One region of the Rubrivivax gelatinosus IL144 genome, then DNA from elsewhere that is predicted to be linked to it. Evidence: predicted binding sites of a transcription regulator. Region 1 holds the regulator's gene; the other holds the start of a gene.
What was found. The regulator FNR, encoded in region 1, switches genes on or off when oxygen is low (the NO sensors DNR and NnrR bind a similar motif). The targets are predictions, from matches to a motif close to TTGATNNNNATCAA.

Region 1 (7,608 bases):
ATCTGCTGGATCGTGCGCGCGAACGAGTCCGGCGTCTGCTTGGGCAGGCCGTAGATCAGGTCGGCGTTGATCGACTCGAAGCCGTTGGCCCGCGCAGCGACGACGAGGTCGCGCACGCTGTCGTACGACTGCACGCGGTGCACCGCTTCCTGGACGTCGGGGTCGAAGTCCTGGATGCCGAAGCTGATGCGGTTGAAGCCCAGGCCGGCGAGGCTCTTCAGGCGTTCGGGCGTCGCGGTGCGCGGGTCGACCTCGATCGAGATCTCGGCGCCGGCGACGATCTTGAACGACTCGCGCAGCCGGGTCATCAGCCGGCCGATCTCCTCGTCGGTCAGGAAGGTCGGCGAGCCGCCACCGAAGTGCAATTGCGACACCGACTGGCCCTTGCCCAGTTCGGCGACGTGCAATGCGATTTCGGCTTCGAGCGCGTCAAGGTACTCGGCACTGCGCTCGTGGTGCTTCGTGATGATCTTGTTGCAGGCGCAGTAGTAGCAGACCGATTCGCAGAACGGAATGTGGATATAAAGCGACAGCGGTGGCGTGCCGCCCACCGTGCTGCCCTCCGCTCGTTGTCGCAAGGCCTGCCGGTACTCAGCAGGGCCGAAGGCTTCGACGAAGCGGTCCGCGGTGGGGTACGAGGTATAGCGGGGACCGGGCACGTCGAGGCGCCTCAGCAGTGCTTCAGGAACAATCGTGTCCATAATTCATCCGGCCGTCATGCGGTACGGGCTGGACTGTGCCAAACACTCACCCAATCGGCTTGATCTGTCTCAAGCGCCCACCCGAGACGCAAGCAAAGAATTGACCATGCCCTTGAGCGACGTCATGAGCGATACTCGGGTCTGCCCCGCCACGCCGGACCGAACTGACTCCAATCGTCGAACCCCTATGAACAACACGTCTTCCGGCATCCGGCTTGAACCGTTCAAGGTCGCCTGCTCGAGCTGTAACCTGCGTGAACTCTGTCTGCCGGTCGGCATGTCCAACGACCAGCTCGAGCGGCTCGACACGATGGTGGCGACGCGCCGTTCGGTTCCGCGTGGCGAGACCTTGTTCCGTGCCGGCGATCCCTTCCTGTCGCTCTACGCGGTTCGCACCGGCTTCTTCAAGACCTGCGTGTCCTCCGAAGACGGCCGCGATCAGGTCACCGGCTTCCAGATGGCGGGCGAACTTCTGGGCCTCGACGGCATCGGTACCGACCGTCACACCTGCGACTCGGTGGCGCTCGAAGACTCGCAAGTCTGCGTCATCCCGTTCCAGCAGCTCGAAGACCTGTCGCGCGAGTTCAGCGACCTGCAACGCCAGCTGCACAAGATCATGAGCCGCGAGATCGTGCGCGATCACGGCGTGATGCTGCTGCTTGGCAGCATGCGCGCCGAAGAGCGCCTGGCGGCCTTCCTGCTGAACCTGACCCAGCGTCTGCAGACGCGCGGCTTCTCGCCGCACTCGCTGATCCTGCGCATGACGCGCGAGGAGATCGGCAGCTACCTCGGCCTGAAGCTCGAAACGGTCAGCCGCACGTTCTCGAAGTTCCAGGACGACGGCATCCTGGAGGTCAAGCAGCGCCAGATCCGCGTGCTCGACCCGCAGGCGCTGCAAAAGCTCGTCAACGGCTCCTCCGCCGCCTGCTGACCCGAACCCCGGTGCAAACAAAAACGCCGCGCATTGCGCGGCGTTTTGTTTTCTTCAGCTGCGAAATGTTCGGCTGTTGATTTCGTGCTCGCTGCGCGACAGCAGCAGCGTCATGCCTGCGGCGGCCGCCGAAGCGGCCCAGAAGACGAAGAAGGCCAGCGTGTAGACGGCTGCGGGATCGAGTTCGATCGCCCCGCCGCCGAACCAGCGCAGCGCCGCCGGATCCAGCACCGAGAACAGCGCAAGCTCCAGCACCACCGCGGCCAGGAACGCGGGCCAGAGCACCGCACTCCAGTCGCGCGCACGCCGCCTCATCGAATGCCTCGCGGGAGTAGCCGCTCAGGGCGCCGCGGTGGCGGCGTGGTTGCGCGCAGCCATCGCCGGCGTGTCGGCCTGGACTTCGCCGGACTGCGGCACCGACGACGGCACCTCGGTGATGACGAGGTCGGCTCCGCGGATCGCGATGACGGCGGTCGCGACGGCCGCGATGACGACGATCAGCGGGCCCGACACCACCAGCCAGACCATGCCGATGCGCCACCAGGGCGTTGCGTCGCGGGAAACGGGAAGAGTGCTCATCAGGGGCTCCGGTCGAAGCAGCGTCATCGGGGGACGACGAACGTTGATTTCTCGCTGGCGACCACCGGCGTCGCGTCGTTCGCGTCGGGCAGTCGTTCGATGTGGAACTGTATCGCGTGGGCTCCAGGCCCTGCCTGGCTGGCGGTATCCGGCGGCACCCGCAGGGCGATCGTCACCCAGCGCGCATCGGCCGGCTCGACCTCGAAGTCCTTCGGGGCGTCGACCACCATCGGCGTCAGGCCGTCGGCGCTGATGCGGTAGCGCTGCGTCGACTCGGTCGCGTTCATGACCTGCAGGCGGTACAGGTTCTCGATGTAGCCTTCGTCGACGATGCGCGCCAGCGAGGCGCGGTCGCGCACGACGTCGACACGGAACGGGCTGCGCATCGCGAGGCTGGCCGCGAAGGCGCCGACGATGATGATCAAGATCGCCGTGTAGACCAGCACCCGGGGGCGCAGCACACGCTGCAGCATCTGGCCGCGCGTCTGGTGCTGAGCCATGCCGTTCTCCGTCGCGTAGCGGATCAGCCCGCGCGGGTACTTCATCTTGTCCATGACGCCGTTGCAGACGTCGATGCAGGCGGTGCAGCCGATGCACTCGTACTGCAGGCCGTTGCGGATATCGATGCCGGTCGGGCAGACCTGCACGCACAGACCGCAGTCGATGCAGTCGCCCAGGCCCTGGCTGCGGGCGTCGATCTTGCGCGAACGCGTGCCGCGCGGGTCTCCCCGCTCGGCGTCGTAGCTGATGATCAGCGTGTCCTTGTCGAACATCGCGCTCTGGAAGCGCGCGTACGGGCACATGTACTTGCAGACCTGCTCGCGCATGTAGCCGGCGTTGCCCCAGGTCGCGAAGCCGTAGAACAGCACCCAGAAGGTTTCCCAGGGCCCCAGCGACATCGCCATCGCCGAAGGCAGCAGCTCGCGGATCGGTGTGAAGTAGCCGACGAAGGAGAGGCCCGTCCAGAGCGCGATCGCGATCCAGACGAACTGCGTCGCGCCCTTGCGCCAGACGCGTTCGAAGGTCCAGGGTCCGGCGTCCAGACGCATGCGGGCGTTGCGGTCGCCTTCGAAGCGGCGCTCGACCCACATGAAGATCTCGGTGTAGACCGTCTGCGGGCAGGCGTAGCCGCACCACAGCCTGCCGGCCACCGCGGTGAACAGGAACAGCGCGTAAGCCGAGATCATCAGCAGCGCCGACAGATAGATCAGGTCCTGCGGATACAGGACCAGGCCGAAGATGTAGAAGCGCCGCGTGCCGAGGTCGAAGAGCACGGCCTGGCGGGAGTTCCAGTCCAGCCACGGCAGCCCGTAGAACACCAGCTGCGTCGCCCAGACCAGCGCCCAGCGCCAGCCGTTGAACCAGCCCGATACCGAGCGGGCGTAGATCTTCTTCTGCTTCGCATAAAGCGAAACGACCGCCTCGGGCGCGGCGCCGGCTTTCGCCGGTTCCGCGCCCGAGGCGGCCCGTGCCGCGGCGGGCCGGTCTTCGAGGTCGACCCGCACTTGGCTCATGTCGTGAAACTCCCGATCAGCGCGACGCGACCGTCGTCCGGTGCGACAGGCTCCAGACGTAGGCGCCCAGAACGTGGATCTGCTCCGGGCTCAGGCGGGCCGCCTGCGACGGCATGACGTTGACCTTTCCGTTGTTGATCATGTTGATGATCGCCTGCTCGCCGTAGCCGTGCAGCCAGATCTTGTCGGTCAGGTTGGCCGAACCGACCGCCTGCATGCCCTTGCCGTCCGGGCCGTGGCACGCGGCGCAGACCACGAACTTGGGCTTGCCGAGCTGCGCCGCGACTTCGTTGTGCGGGCTGCCAGACAGGCTCAGCACGTACTGGGCGACGTTCTTCACGTCTTCCGGCGTGCCGACCGCTGCGGCCATCGGCGGCATGTTGCCGACGCGGCCGAGGGTGATCGTCTCCTTGATCTTGTCGAGCGTGCCGCCGTGCAGCCAGTCGTCGTCGGTCAGGTTCGGGAAGCCCTTGCTGCCGCGCGCGTCGGCACCATGGCACTGGGCGCAGTTGTTGGCGAACAGGCGCTCACCGATAGCCATCGCCTGCGGGTCCTTGGCCAGGTCCTCGGCGGACTGGGCGACGAACTTGGCGTACAGCGGCGCCATCTGGGCCCGCGCCTTGTCCATCTCGTTCGAGTGCTGGCCGGTGCTGGTCCAGTTCAGCGCGCCCTTGTTGCTGCCCAGACCCGGGTACAGGACCAGGTAGATCACCGCGAACGCGATGGTCACGAGGAACAGGCCGGCCCACCAGCGCGGCAGCGGGTTGTTCAGTTCCTGCAGGTCCTCGTCCCAGACGTGACCCGTCGTGTTGTCGTCGGCCATGACCTTGCGGCGGCTGGCCACGATCAGCACGACCAGACAGAAGATCAGGCTGACGACGGTGATGCCGGCCACATACAGTGACCAGCCCGAGTTGAAGAAATCGCTCATTTCCGTTCTCCTGAGGCTTCGGCGCCGTCCTTCTCGATGAAGGGAAGCATCGCCGCCTCGTCGAAATGTCCGCGGCGGCGCCGCGACCAGGTCCAGACCACGATCCCGATGAAGAGCGCGAAGCTCACCACCGTGACGACGGTACGGAGGGTGTTGATGTCCATGGTCGGTTGCGGCGTCACTTGACGGCCGTGCCCAGCACCTGCAGGTAGGCGATGACGGCATCGATCTCCGTCTTGCCCTTCACTTCGTCGGCGGCCTTGGCGATCTCGTCGTCGCTGTAGGGAACACCGACCGTGCGCAGCGCCTTCATGCGCGGCGCCAGGCCTGCCGCGTCCACCTCGTTCTTGGCCAGCCACGGATAAGCCGGCATGTTGGACTCGGGCACCAGGTCACGCGGGTTGTTCAGGTGGATGCGGTGCCACTCGTCGCTGTAGCGACCGCCGACACGCTGCAGGTCCGGGCCCGTGCGCTTGCTGCCCCACTGGAACGGATGGTCGTAGACGAACTCGCCGGCCATCGAGTAGTGGCCGTAGCGCAGCGTCTCGGCGCGGAACGGGCGCACCATCTGCGAGTGGCAGCCATAGCAGCCTTCGCGCAGATAGATGTCTCGCCCGGCCAGTTGCAGCGGGGTGTAGGGCTTCAGGCCCGCGACCGGCTGGGTCGTGGAGCGCTGGAAGAACAGCGGCACGATCTCGACGAGCCCGCCGACGGCGACCGTCAGCAGGATCAGCACGATCATCAGGAAGTTGCTGGTCTCGATCTTCTCGTGACCGCCGACGGCATGGTTGTGTGCCATGGTCTTGTATCTCCTAGGGTTCTGGCGGTCAGGCGTGGGCCGGGACCATCGGGATCGGCGCCGGCACGACCTTGCCGCTCTTGATCGTCATGACCGTGTTCCAGGCCATGATGACCATGCCGGTCAGGTACAGCAGGCCACCGCCGAGACGGATCACGTAGAACGGGTACGTGGCCTTGACGCCTTCGACGAAGCTGTAGACCAGCGTGCCGTCGGGGTTCACGGCACGCCACATCAGGCCTTGCATCACGCCGGCGATCCACATCGCGGCGATGTACAGGACGATGCCGATGGTGGCGACCCAGAAGTGCAGCTCGATGGCACGGGTGCTGTACATCGTCTGACGCCCGAACATGCGCGGGATCAGGTGGTACAGCGAGCCCATCGAGATCAGGCCGACCCAGCCGAGCGCACCGCTGTGCACGTGGCCGACGGTCCAGTCCGTGTAGTGGGACAGCGCGTTGACCGTCTTGATCGACATCATCGGCCCTTCGAAGGTCGACATGCCGTAGAACGACAGCGAGACGATCAGGAACTTCAGGATCGGGTCGTCGCGCAGCTTATGCCAGGCGCCCGACAGCGTCATGATGCCGTTGATCATGCCGCCCCAGCTCGGCGCCAGCAGCACCAGCGAGAAGATCATGCCGATCGACTGGGTCCAGTCGGGCAGCGCGGTGTAGTGCAGGTGGTGCGGGCCCGCCCACATGTACGTGAAGATCAGCGCCCAGAAGTGCACGATCGACAGCCGGTAGCTGTAGACCGGGCGGCCGGCCTGCTTCGGGATGTAGTAGTACATCATCCCCAGGAAGCCGGCGGTGAGGAAGAAGCCCACCGCGTTATGGCCGTACCACCACTGGACCATCGCGTCCTGAACGCCCGCGTAGACCGAGTAGCTCTTCGTCAGCGAGACCGGCACTTCGGCGCTGTTGACGATGTGCAGCAGCGCCACGGCGATGATGAACGCGCCGAAGAACCAGTTGGCCACGTAGATGTGGCGCACGGTGCGCTTGCCGATGGTGCCGAAGAACACGATCGCGTAGGACACCCAGACGACGGCGATCAGGATGTCGATCGGCCATTCGAGCTCGGCGTACTCCTTGCCGGTCGTGAAGCCCAGCGGCAGCGAGATCGCCGCCAGCAGGATGACGACCTGCCAGCCCCAGAACGTGAACATCGCCAGCTTCGGCAGGAACAGCGAGGCCTGGCAGGTCCGCTGCACCACGTGATACGAAGTCGCGAAGAGCGCGGAGCCACCGAACGCGAAGATCACCGCGTTGGTGTGCAGCGGTCGGAGACGGCCGTAGGTGATGTAAGGGATGCCCAGGTTCAGTTCGGGCCATGCCAACTGGGCGGCGATGATCACCCCCACCAGCATGCCGACGATCCCCCACAGCACCGCCACCACGGAGAAATATCTCACCGGGGTGTCGTAGTACACCGGGGTCGCCGGTGACGATTCATGAGCCATACGGCTTCTCCTCGCGTCGTTCAGGAAGCAAATTTGACGATTGTTCAGGCTTGATCTGGGACAGGGCTTGATGGCTGTCAACCGGGCCATCGTCGTCCTGGAGAATGCGCTCGCCCTCGTACTCGAGATCCTCGAACTGGCCGCGATGCAGGGCCCAGCCGAAGACGCCGAGGATGATCAGCACCAGCACCGCCGACAGCGGGATGAGCAGGTACAGGATGTCCATTCGAGCCTTCAGCGCCCTGCCCGCAGCGCGTTGAGCACCACGAAGAGCGAACTACCCGCCATGCCCAAGCCAGCAGCCCATGGCGGAAGCCAGCCGATCAAGGCCAGCGGAATGCACGCGGCGTTGTACGCCGCGGCCCAGATCATGTTTTGGCGCACGATGCGCATCGCCCGCGCCGAGCTGCGGCGCGCCCGCACCAAGTCCAGAGGACGGTTCGAGGCCAGCACCGCGTCGGCCTGAGCGCGAGCGACCAGCGCCCCCTGGCCCATCGCGAGCGAGACGTCGGCACGCGCCAGCACCGGCGCGTCGTTGACCCCGTCGCCGACCATCGCGACACGCTCGCCGGCCTGCTGAGCGGCGGCCACGGCCGCCAGCTTGTCTTCGGGGCGGGCCCCGCCGACGAATGAATCGAGACCGAGGCGCCGCGCGAGCCGCGCCGCGCGCTGTGGCGCGTCGCCG
Region 2 (7,608 bases), 830 kb from region 1:
TGCGGTGGAGACGATGACGGCTTGGCTCATGGTCGGTCCTCGGGTTCGGGGCTTCAGGCGGTGAAGCGGCGGCCTTCGGCGGCCAGGCGCTCGAGCAGCGGCGCGGGCTCCCAGAACCCGGCGTCGTCCAGCGGGTTGCGCGCGAAGGCCTTCATCGTCTGCACGACGTTGAAGAGGCCCTGGCTGTCGGCGTAACACATCGGCCCGCCGCGCCACAGCGGGAAGCCGTAGCCGGTGAGGTAGACCATGTCGATGTCGCTGGCCTTGCTGGCGATGCCGTCCTCGAGGATCTTGGCGCCTTCGTTGACCAGCGCGTAGACCAGGCGGTGCACGATCTCGTCGTCGGAGATCGTGCGCGCCGTGATGCCGAGCCCGGCGCGGTGCTGGGCGACCATCTCCTCGACCACCGGCGACGGGATCGCGTCGCGTTTGCCGGGCGCGTAGTCGTACCAGCCGGCGCCGGTCTTCTGGCCGTAGCGGCCCATCTCGCAGAGCAGGTCGGCGGTCTGGCTGTAGCGCATCTGCGGCTGCTCGACGTAGCGGCGCTTGCGGATCGCCCAGCCGATGTCGTTGCCGGCCAGGTCGCCCATGCGGAACGGGCCCATCGCGAAGCCGAAGGCCTCGACGGCCTTGTCCACCTGCTGCGGCGTGCAGCCCTCTTCCAGCAGGAAACCGGCCTGGCGGCTGTACTGCTCGATCATGCGGTTGCCGATGAAGCCGTCGCAGACGCCCGAGACCACCGCCGTCTTGCGGATCGTCTTGGCGAGCTGCATCACGGTGGCCAGCACGTCCTTGGCCGTCTTCTCGCCGCGCACCACCTCCAGCAGCTTCATCACGTTGGCCGGGCTGAAGAAGTGCATTCCCACCACGTCGGCCGGGCGCTTGGTGAAGCCGGCGATGCGGTTCAGGTCCAGCGTCGAGGTGTTGCTGGCGAGGATGGCGCCCGGCTTGACGACCTCGTCCAAGGCGCCGAAGACCTGCTGCTTGACGCCCAGATCCTCGTAGACGGCCTCGATGACGAGGTCGCAGTCGGCGAGGTCGGCGTAGGACAGCGTCGTCGTCAGCAGCGCCATCCGCTGCTGGTACTTGTCCTCCTTCAGCTTGCCCTTCCTGACCTGGGCTTCGTAGTTGCGGCGGATCGTCGCGACACCACGCTCCAGCGCCTCGGCCGTCGTCTCCAGGATCGTCACCGGCAGGCCGGCGTTGAGGAAGTTCATGCTGATGCCGCCGCCCATCGTGCCGGCGCCGACGACGCCGACCTTGGCGATGCGGCGCAGCTGCGTGTCCTCCGGGACGTCTGGGATCTTGCTGGCGGCGCGTTCGGCGAAGAAGGCGTGGCGCAGCGCCTGGCTCTCGGGCGTGAACATCAGCGCCATGAACAGTTCGCGCTCGTAGGCCAGGCCGGCGTCGATGTCGCGTTTGACCGCGGCTTCGACGGCGTCGACACACTTGGCCGGCGCCGGGAAGTGCCTGGCCATCGCCTTCACCGTGTTGCGCGCGAACTGGAAGAAGGCGTCGGGGTTGGCGTGGCGAGCCTTCAGGTCGCGCACGCGTGGCAGCGGCGCGCCGCCGGCGTGTTCGTGGCCCTTGGCGGCAGCGAAGGCCACGGCGCCGGCCAGCAGCTCGCCTTCGACGATCTGGTCGAACAGCTTCTGCCCCGGCACCGAAGCCAGCAGCTCGCTGGCCACCGGTTCGCCGGAAACGATCATGTTCAGCGCGGTCTCGACGTCGAGCACACGCGGCAGGCGCTGCGTGCCGCCGGCGCCGGGCAGCAGGCCCAGCTTGACCTCGGGCAGCGCGACCTTGGTGGCCGGCGCGGCGACACGGTAATGGCAGGCCAGCGACAGCTCCAGCCCGCCGCCCATGCAGGTGCCGTGCATCGCGGCGACCACCGGCTTGCCCGCCAGCTCCACCTGGCGGATCAGCGAATGCAGGTTGGGCTCGGCGATCGCCCGGTCGGTGCCGAACTCCTTGATGTCGGCGCCGCCCGAGAACACCTTGCCGGCGCCGGTGACGACGATCGCGACGACGGCGGGGTGGGCCAGCGCGCGTTCCAGGCCGGCGCTCAGTTCGCGCCGCGTCGCCAGCCCCAGGCCGTTGACCGGCGGGTTGTCCAGCGTGAGCACGGCGACCTCGCCGTGGAGGTCGTAACGGACGGCCATGATGTCTCCTTCTGGGGGCCGTTTTCCGAGGCGGGAAGGCCTCGGTTCGGCTCGGTTTCGAACGGTCGTTTCATTCTAGGAGTCGGGTTTCGGGGCGCGCTGTCCCTGCGGCGACAAAGGCCGGCGCCACCTCGTGCATGACTTCAGTCAAGCCCATGACGTCGACGCGCCGATATCGTGCGCCGGCCACTCGGGGCCTTGATGCCCCTCAAACGACCGTGAACGACCTCCACACCACCGACGTCGCCATCGTCGGCGCCGGCCCCGCGGGCCTGGCGCTGGCGGCGGCGCTCGCGCAGGCCGGCCTGCGTTGCACCGTGCTCGAACAGAACAGCGCCGAGTCGCTGGTCGCGCCGCCGGAAGACGGCCGCGACATCGCGCTGACGCACCGTGCGCGCGCCATCCTCGAGCGCCTGGGCCACTGGGACCGGCTGCCGGCCGACGAGATCGCGCCGCTCAAGCGTGCGCTGGTGCGCAACGGCGCCTCGCCGCTGGTGCTGCCTTTCGATGGCCAGGCCGACGGCCACGAGGCGTTGGGTTTCCTGGTGCCCAACCACCGCCTGCGCGAAGCCGCCTACGCCGCGGCCGCCGCCACGCCGGGCGTCGAGATCGTCGGCGACGCGCGGGTCACCGCGCTGCAGCGCGACGAACAGGCCGCGACCGTACGCCTGGCCGACGGCCGCGCCTGGCGTGCGCCGCTGGTCGTCGCCGCCGACAGCCGCTTCTCGACGACGCGGCGCCTGGGCGGCATCGGCGCGCACATGCTGGACTTCGGCCGCACCTGCATCGTCGTGCGCATGCGCCACGAGGAAGACCACGAGAACACCGCGCACGAGTGCTTCCGCTACGGCAACACGCTGGCCATCCTGCCGATGGCCGGGCGCCAGAGTTCGGCCGTCGTGACGCTGAAGAGCGACCAGGCGCCGGAGTGGATGGCGCTGTCGGACGAAGCCTTCGCGCTGCGTGTCGAGGAGCATTTCGACCGCCGCCTGGGCCGCATGGACGTGGCCGCGCCGCGTCACGCCTACCCGCTGGTCGCGGCCTATGCGACACGTTTCGTCGGCCCGCGTTTCGCGCTCGTCGGCGACGCCGCGGTCGGCATGCACCCGGTCACCGCGCACGGCTACAACTTCGGCCTCTACGGCGTCGAGGTGCTGGCTCGTGAACTGGCGCGCGCCGCGCGGGACCGCCGCGACCTCGGCGACGCCGCGGTGCTGGCCGGCTACGAACGCGAGCACCGGATGCGCACGCTGCCGATCTACCTCGGCACCAACGCCATCGTGCGCCTGTTCACCGACGACACGCCGCCGGCCAAGCTGGTGCGTGGTGCGGTGCTGAAGGCGGCCAGCGTCGCGGCGCCGCTGCGCACGCTGATCGCGCGCCAGCTGACCGGGGGCGTGCGGCGCTCGGCGCCGGCCTGAGTCAGACCTCCAGCCACTCCCGCCGCACGCCGGCGTCGGCCGCCAGCGCCGCCGGCGTGCCGGCGAAGACGATGCGGCCGTGGCCCATCACCAGGCAGCGGTCGGCGAGCTGCAGCGCGATCGCCAGTTTCTGCTCGACCAACAGCACGCCGACACCGCGCCGGCGGGCTTCGGCCAGCAGCTCGGCCACCTGGGCGACGACCTGCGGCGCCAGGCCTTCGGTGGGCTCGTCGACGATCAGCAACCCAGGGTCGCCGACCAGCGTGCGCGCCAGCGTCAGCATCTGCTGCTCGCCGCCGGACAGCACGCCGGCCGGCGCCTGCGCGCGCTCGGCCAGTCGCGGGAAGCGGGCGAGCAGTTCGGCCGTCGTCCAGCGGCCCGGCCCGGCGCGTGGGCGTTCGCCCAGGCGCAGGTTCTCGGCGACGCTGAGCGTCGGGAAGACGTCGCGGCTCTCGGGCACGTAGCCCAGGCCGGCGCGCGCGATCTCGTGCGCCGGCTGTCCCAGCAGCTCGGCGCCTTGCCAGCGCACCGAGCCGCGCGCCGGCAGCAGGCCCATCAGCGCCTTGGCCGTCGTCGAACGGCCCGAGCCGTTGCGGCCCAGCAGCGCGACGATCTCGCCGGGCGCGACGTCCAGATCGACGCCGTGCAGCACCGGGCGCACGCCGTAACCGGCTTCGAGGCCGCGCACCGTCAGCATGCGCCCTCCCCGGCCGGCGGCAGCGCGCCGAGGTAGGCCTGCTGCACGCGCGGATCGGCGCGCACCGCCGCGGGCGTGTCGAAAGCGACGACCTCGCCGTCGACCAGCACCGCGATGCGGTCGGCGAGCTCGAAGACCACGCCCATGTCGTGCTCGACGACGAGCAGCGTGCGGCCTTCGGTCGCGCGGCGGATCAGCGCGACGAACCTGGCCGTCTCCTCACGGCTCATGCCGGCGGTCGGCTCGTCCAGCAGCACGACGTTCGCGCCGCCGGCGATCGTCAGGCCGATCTCCAGCGCTCTCTGCTCGGCGTAGGCGAGCTGGGCCGCCGGCACGTCGCGCCGGTGCTCCAGGCGCAGCATCGCCAGCAGCGCGTCGGCGCGTTCGTCGAGGCCGCGGCGACGCGCCGGGCGCCAGAAGGCGTAGCCGGCGCCCTCGCTGTGCAGCAGCGCGCAGCGCAGGTTCTCTGCCGTCGACAGGCGCGCGAACAGCTGGCTGGTCTGGAAGCTGCGCGCCAGCCCACGGCGCACGATCTCGTAAGGCGGCAGGCCCTGGATCGCCTGGCCGTTCAGCAGGATCTCGCCAGCGTCGGGCGCGAGCTGGCCGCTGATCAGGTTGAACAGCGTGCTCTTGCCGGCGCCGTTGGGGCCGATCAGCGCGACACGTTCGCCCTGGCGCACCGCCAGGCTGGCGCCGCGCACGACCTCCGTGCGGCCGAAGCGCCGGTGCACGGCGCGCAGTTCCAAGGCCGCGCTCATCGCGCCAGCTCCTGTGCCCATTGCGGCGCGAACCGCCGCCGCGCGAGAGCGAACAGCGCCGCCGCGGTGGCCAGCAGCAGCGCCGCGCCGACCCAGGCGTCGGCCGATTCGGCGTTCAGCGACAGGCCGGCGAAGTTCAGCGCCGGGCCCGAGGCCGCGTCGAGCTGGCGCTGGTACAGCATCTCGACCATCGCCGCGAGGCCGGCCAGCGCCGCGACGGCGAGCAGGACCAGCGTCGCCAGCCCGGCCCACAGCCGGCGCAGGCCCCCCGCGGCCGCGGCGCGCATCAAACCCGCCAGCGCGCCGGCCAGGCCGCCGGGTGCGATCATCACGACGGCGATGAAGGCCAGGCCCAGGTACAGCAGCCAGGCGCGCGTCAGCGCCGACAGCAGCACGCCGGACAGCACCATCAGCACCGCGCCGATCATCGGCCCGGCGAAATAGCCGCTGCCGCCCAGCACCGTGAACAGCAGGTAGGCGCCGGACCTGAGCGAGCCCAGCACCTCGGCGCTGACGATCTCGAAATGCAGTGCCGCCAGCCCGCCGGCCACGCCCATGAAAAAACCCGAGACCAGGAAGGCGCGATAGCGCACGCGGCGTGCGCTGTAGCCAACGAACTCGGCACGCAGCGGGTTGTCGCGCACGGCGTTCAGCATGCGGCCCAGCGGGGTGCGCGTGAAGCCGTACATCGCCGCGGTGCAGACGAAGCAGTAGACGGCGATCAGCGCGTAGACCTGCCAGGCCGGACCGAAGCTGATGCCCCAGACGGGCTCGCCGATCACGCGGTCGGCGCTCAGGCCGCCTTCGCCGCCGAAGACCGTCGGGAACATCAGCGCCAGCGCGGCGACCAGTTCGCCCAGGCCCAGCGTGATCATCGCGAATGGCGTTCCGGCCGTGCGCGTCGTCAGCCAGCCCAGCGTCGCCGCGCCGGCCAGCCCGCCGAGGCCGCCGACCAGCGGCACCAGGCTGACCGGCAGGGCCAGCGTGCCGGCCGCCATCCAGCGCAGCGTGTGGATCGCCGCGTAGGCGCCGAGGCCCGAATAGACCGCGTGGCCGAAGCTCAGCATGCCGCCCTGCCCCAGCAGCAGGTTGAAAGCCAGGCAGGCGACGATGGCGATGCCGATCTGCGACAGCAGCGTCAGCGCCAGGCTGCTGTCGAACAGCCAGGGCGCGCCGGCCAGCGCCAGCGCGTAGGCGCCCCAGACGAGCGCGGCCCGGATCCGGTGCCCCGTCATCCTTCGCGCGTGCCGAACAGCCCGCGCGGGCGCAGCACCAGCACCAGCACGAGCAGCAGGTACGGCAGGATCGCCGCCACCTGCGACAGCTTCACGCTCCACAGCGCCAGCGCCGCGGTCTCGGGCGCCGGCGTCCAGTGCAGCGCGGCAGCTAGGTCGGCGAGCGAACGGTCGCTGGCCACCGCGAACGAGTCCAGCACGCCCAGCAGCAGCGAGGCGACGAAAGCCCCGGCCAGCGAGCCCAGCCCGCCGATGACGATCAGCGCGAAGACGACCGGCCCGACGGCCTGCGCCATCGAGGGCTCCGTGACCCGCATCGCGCCGCCGACGACGCCGGCCAGCGCCGCCAGCGCGGTGCCGGCACCGAAGACCAGCATGAACACCCGCGGCACGTCGTGGCCCAGCGCCTGCGCCATCTGCGGGTGCGTCAGCGCGGCGCGGATCACCAGGCCCAGCCGCGTCGCCCTCAGTGCCAGCGCCAGCACGGCCAGCAGCACCAGCGCCAGCACCATCGCGAAGGCGCGCAGTGCCGGGAACTGGGTGCAGACCAGCGCCGCCTCGCCACGGCAGGCCTCGGGCGCCGCGCCCCAGGCCAGCGTCAGCCCGGCCGGCGCCTGGACCAGCGTGAAAAGCGGCCCGGCAACTGCCGGCGGCGGCTCGAAGGCCAGCGGCTGGCGGCCCCAGACGAGCTGCACCGCCTCGACGACGACGTAGGCCAGGCCGAAGGTGACCAGCAGTTCGGCGACGTGGCCTTGCGCGTGCACGCGCCGCAGCACCCAGCGCTCGAAGGCCGCGCCGGCCAGCCCGACGACCAGCGGCGCCACCACCAGCGCGACCCAGAACCCGGCGCCGGCCGCGACGGTGGCGCCGACGTAGGCGCCCAGCATGTAGAAGCTGGCGTGGGCGAAGTTCAGCACGCCCATCAGGCTGAAGATCAGCGTCAGCCCCGAGGCCAGCAGGAACAGCAGCAGCCCCACGGACAGCCCGTTGAGCAGCGAAACGAGGAAGTGCGAGGCGTCCATCACGAAGCCGTGACGATAACGGCCCGCGGCGATGAAGCCCCTGCGCCGGCGTGGCGCGCGCCCGCTTCCGACAATGGTCGCGATGAACGCCCCCGACCGGATCTTCCCCGACGGCCCGCGCTGGCGCGACGACGGCTTCGTGCGCCGCGCCGGCGCTCCGCTGGCCGTCGTCCAGCCGCCGCAGCCGGTGCCCGAGGCGCACTGGGTGGCGCGCAACGAGGCCTACGCACGCGAACTCGGCTGGTGGGACTGGCTGCAGCGCGACGAAGCTCTGGCGCTGCTGGCCGGCAACGCCCAGCCGGCCGGCGGCACG

Region 2: a site for FNR is predicted at 2,361-2,374, ahead of ubiM (5-demethoxyubiquinol-8 5-hydroxylase UbiM). Genes of this name have one in related genera too.

Annotation. Positions count from the first base shown of each region.
Region 1 covers NC_017075.1:3,397,706-3,405,313, forward strand. The annotation lists gene hemN (oxygen-independent coproporphyrinogen III oxidase) at 1-701, opposite strand, end outside; gene fnr (fumarate/nitrate reduction transcriptional regulator Fnr) at 889-1,632, shown strand; gene RGE_RS15510 (hypothetical protein) at 1,687-1,947, opposite strand; gene RGE_RS15515 (hypothetical protein) at 1,972-2,211, opposite strand; gene ccoG (cytochrome c oxidase accessory protein CcoG) at 2,235-3,725, opposite strand; gene ccoP (cytochrome-c oxidase, cbb3-type subunit III) at 3,742-4,656, opposite strand; gene RGE_RS15530 (cbb3-type cytochrome oxidase subunit 3) at 4,653-4,820, opposite strand; gene ccoO (cytochrome-c oxidase, cbb3-type subunit II) at 4,835-5,455, opposite strand; gene ccoN (cytochrome-c oxidase, cbb3-type subunit I) at 5,484-6,923, opposite strand; gene ccoS (cbb3-type cytochrome oxidase assembly protein CcoS) at 6,913-7,149, opposite strand; gene RGE_RS15550 (heavy metal translocating P-type ATPase) at 7,158-7,608, opposite strand, start outside.
Region 2 covers NC_017075.1:2,564,926-2,572,533, reverse strand. The annotation lists gene RGE_RS11880 (acetyl-CoA C-acyltransferase) at 1-30, opposite strand, end outside; gene RGE_RS11875 (3-hydroxyacyl-CoA dehydrogenase NAD-binding domain-containing protein) at 54-2,162, opposite strand; gene ubiM (5-demethoxyubiquinol-8 5-hydroxylase UbiM) at 2,381-3,583, shown strand; gene RGE_RS11865 (ABC transporter ATP-binding protein) at 3,585-4,280, opposite strand; gene RGE_RS11860 (ABC transporter ATP-binding protein) at 4,274-5,038, opposite strand; gene RGE_RS11855 (branched-chain amino acid ABC transporter permease) at 5,035-6,273, opposite strand; gene RGE_RS11850 (branched-chain amino acid ABC transporter permease) at 6,270-7,295, opposite strand; gene RGE_RS11845 (protein adenylyltransferase SelO) at 7,369-7,608, shown strand, end outside.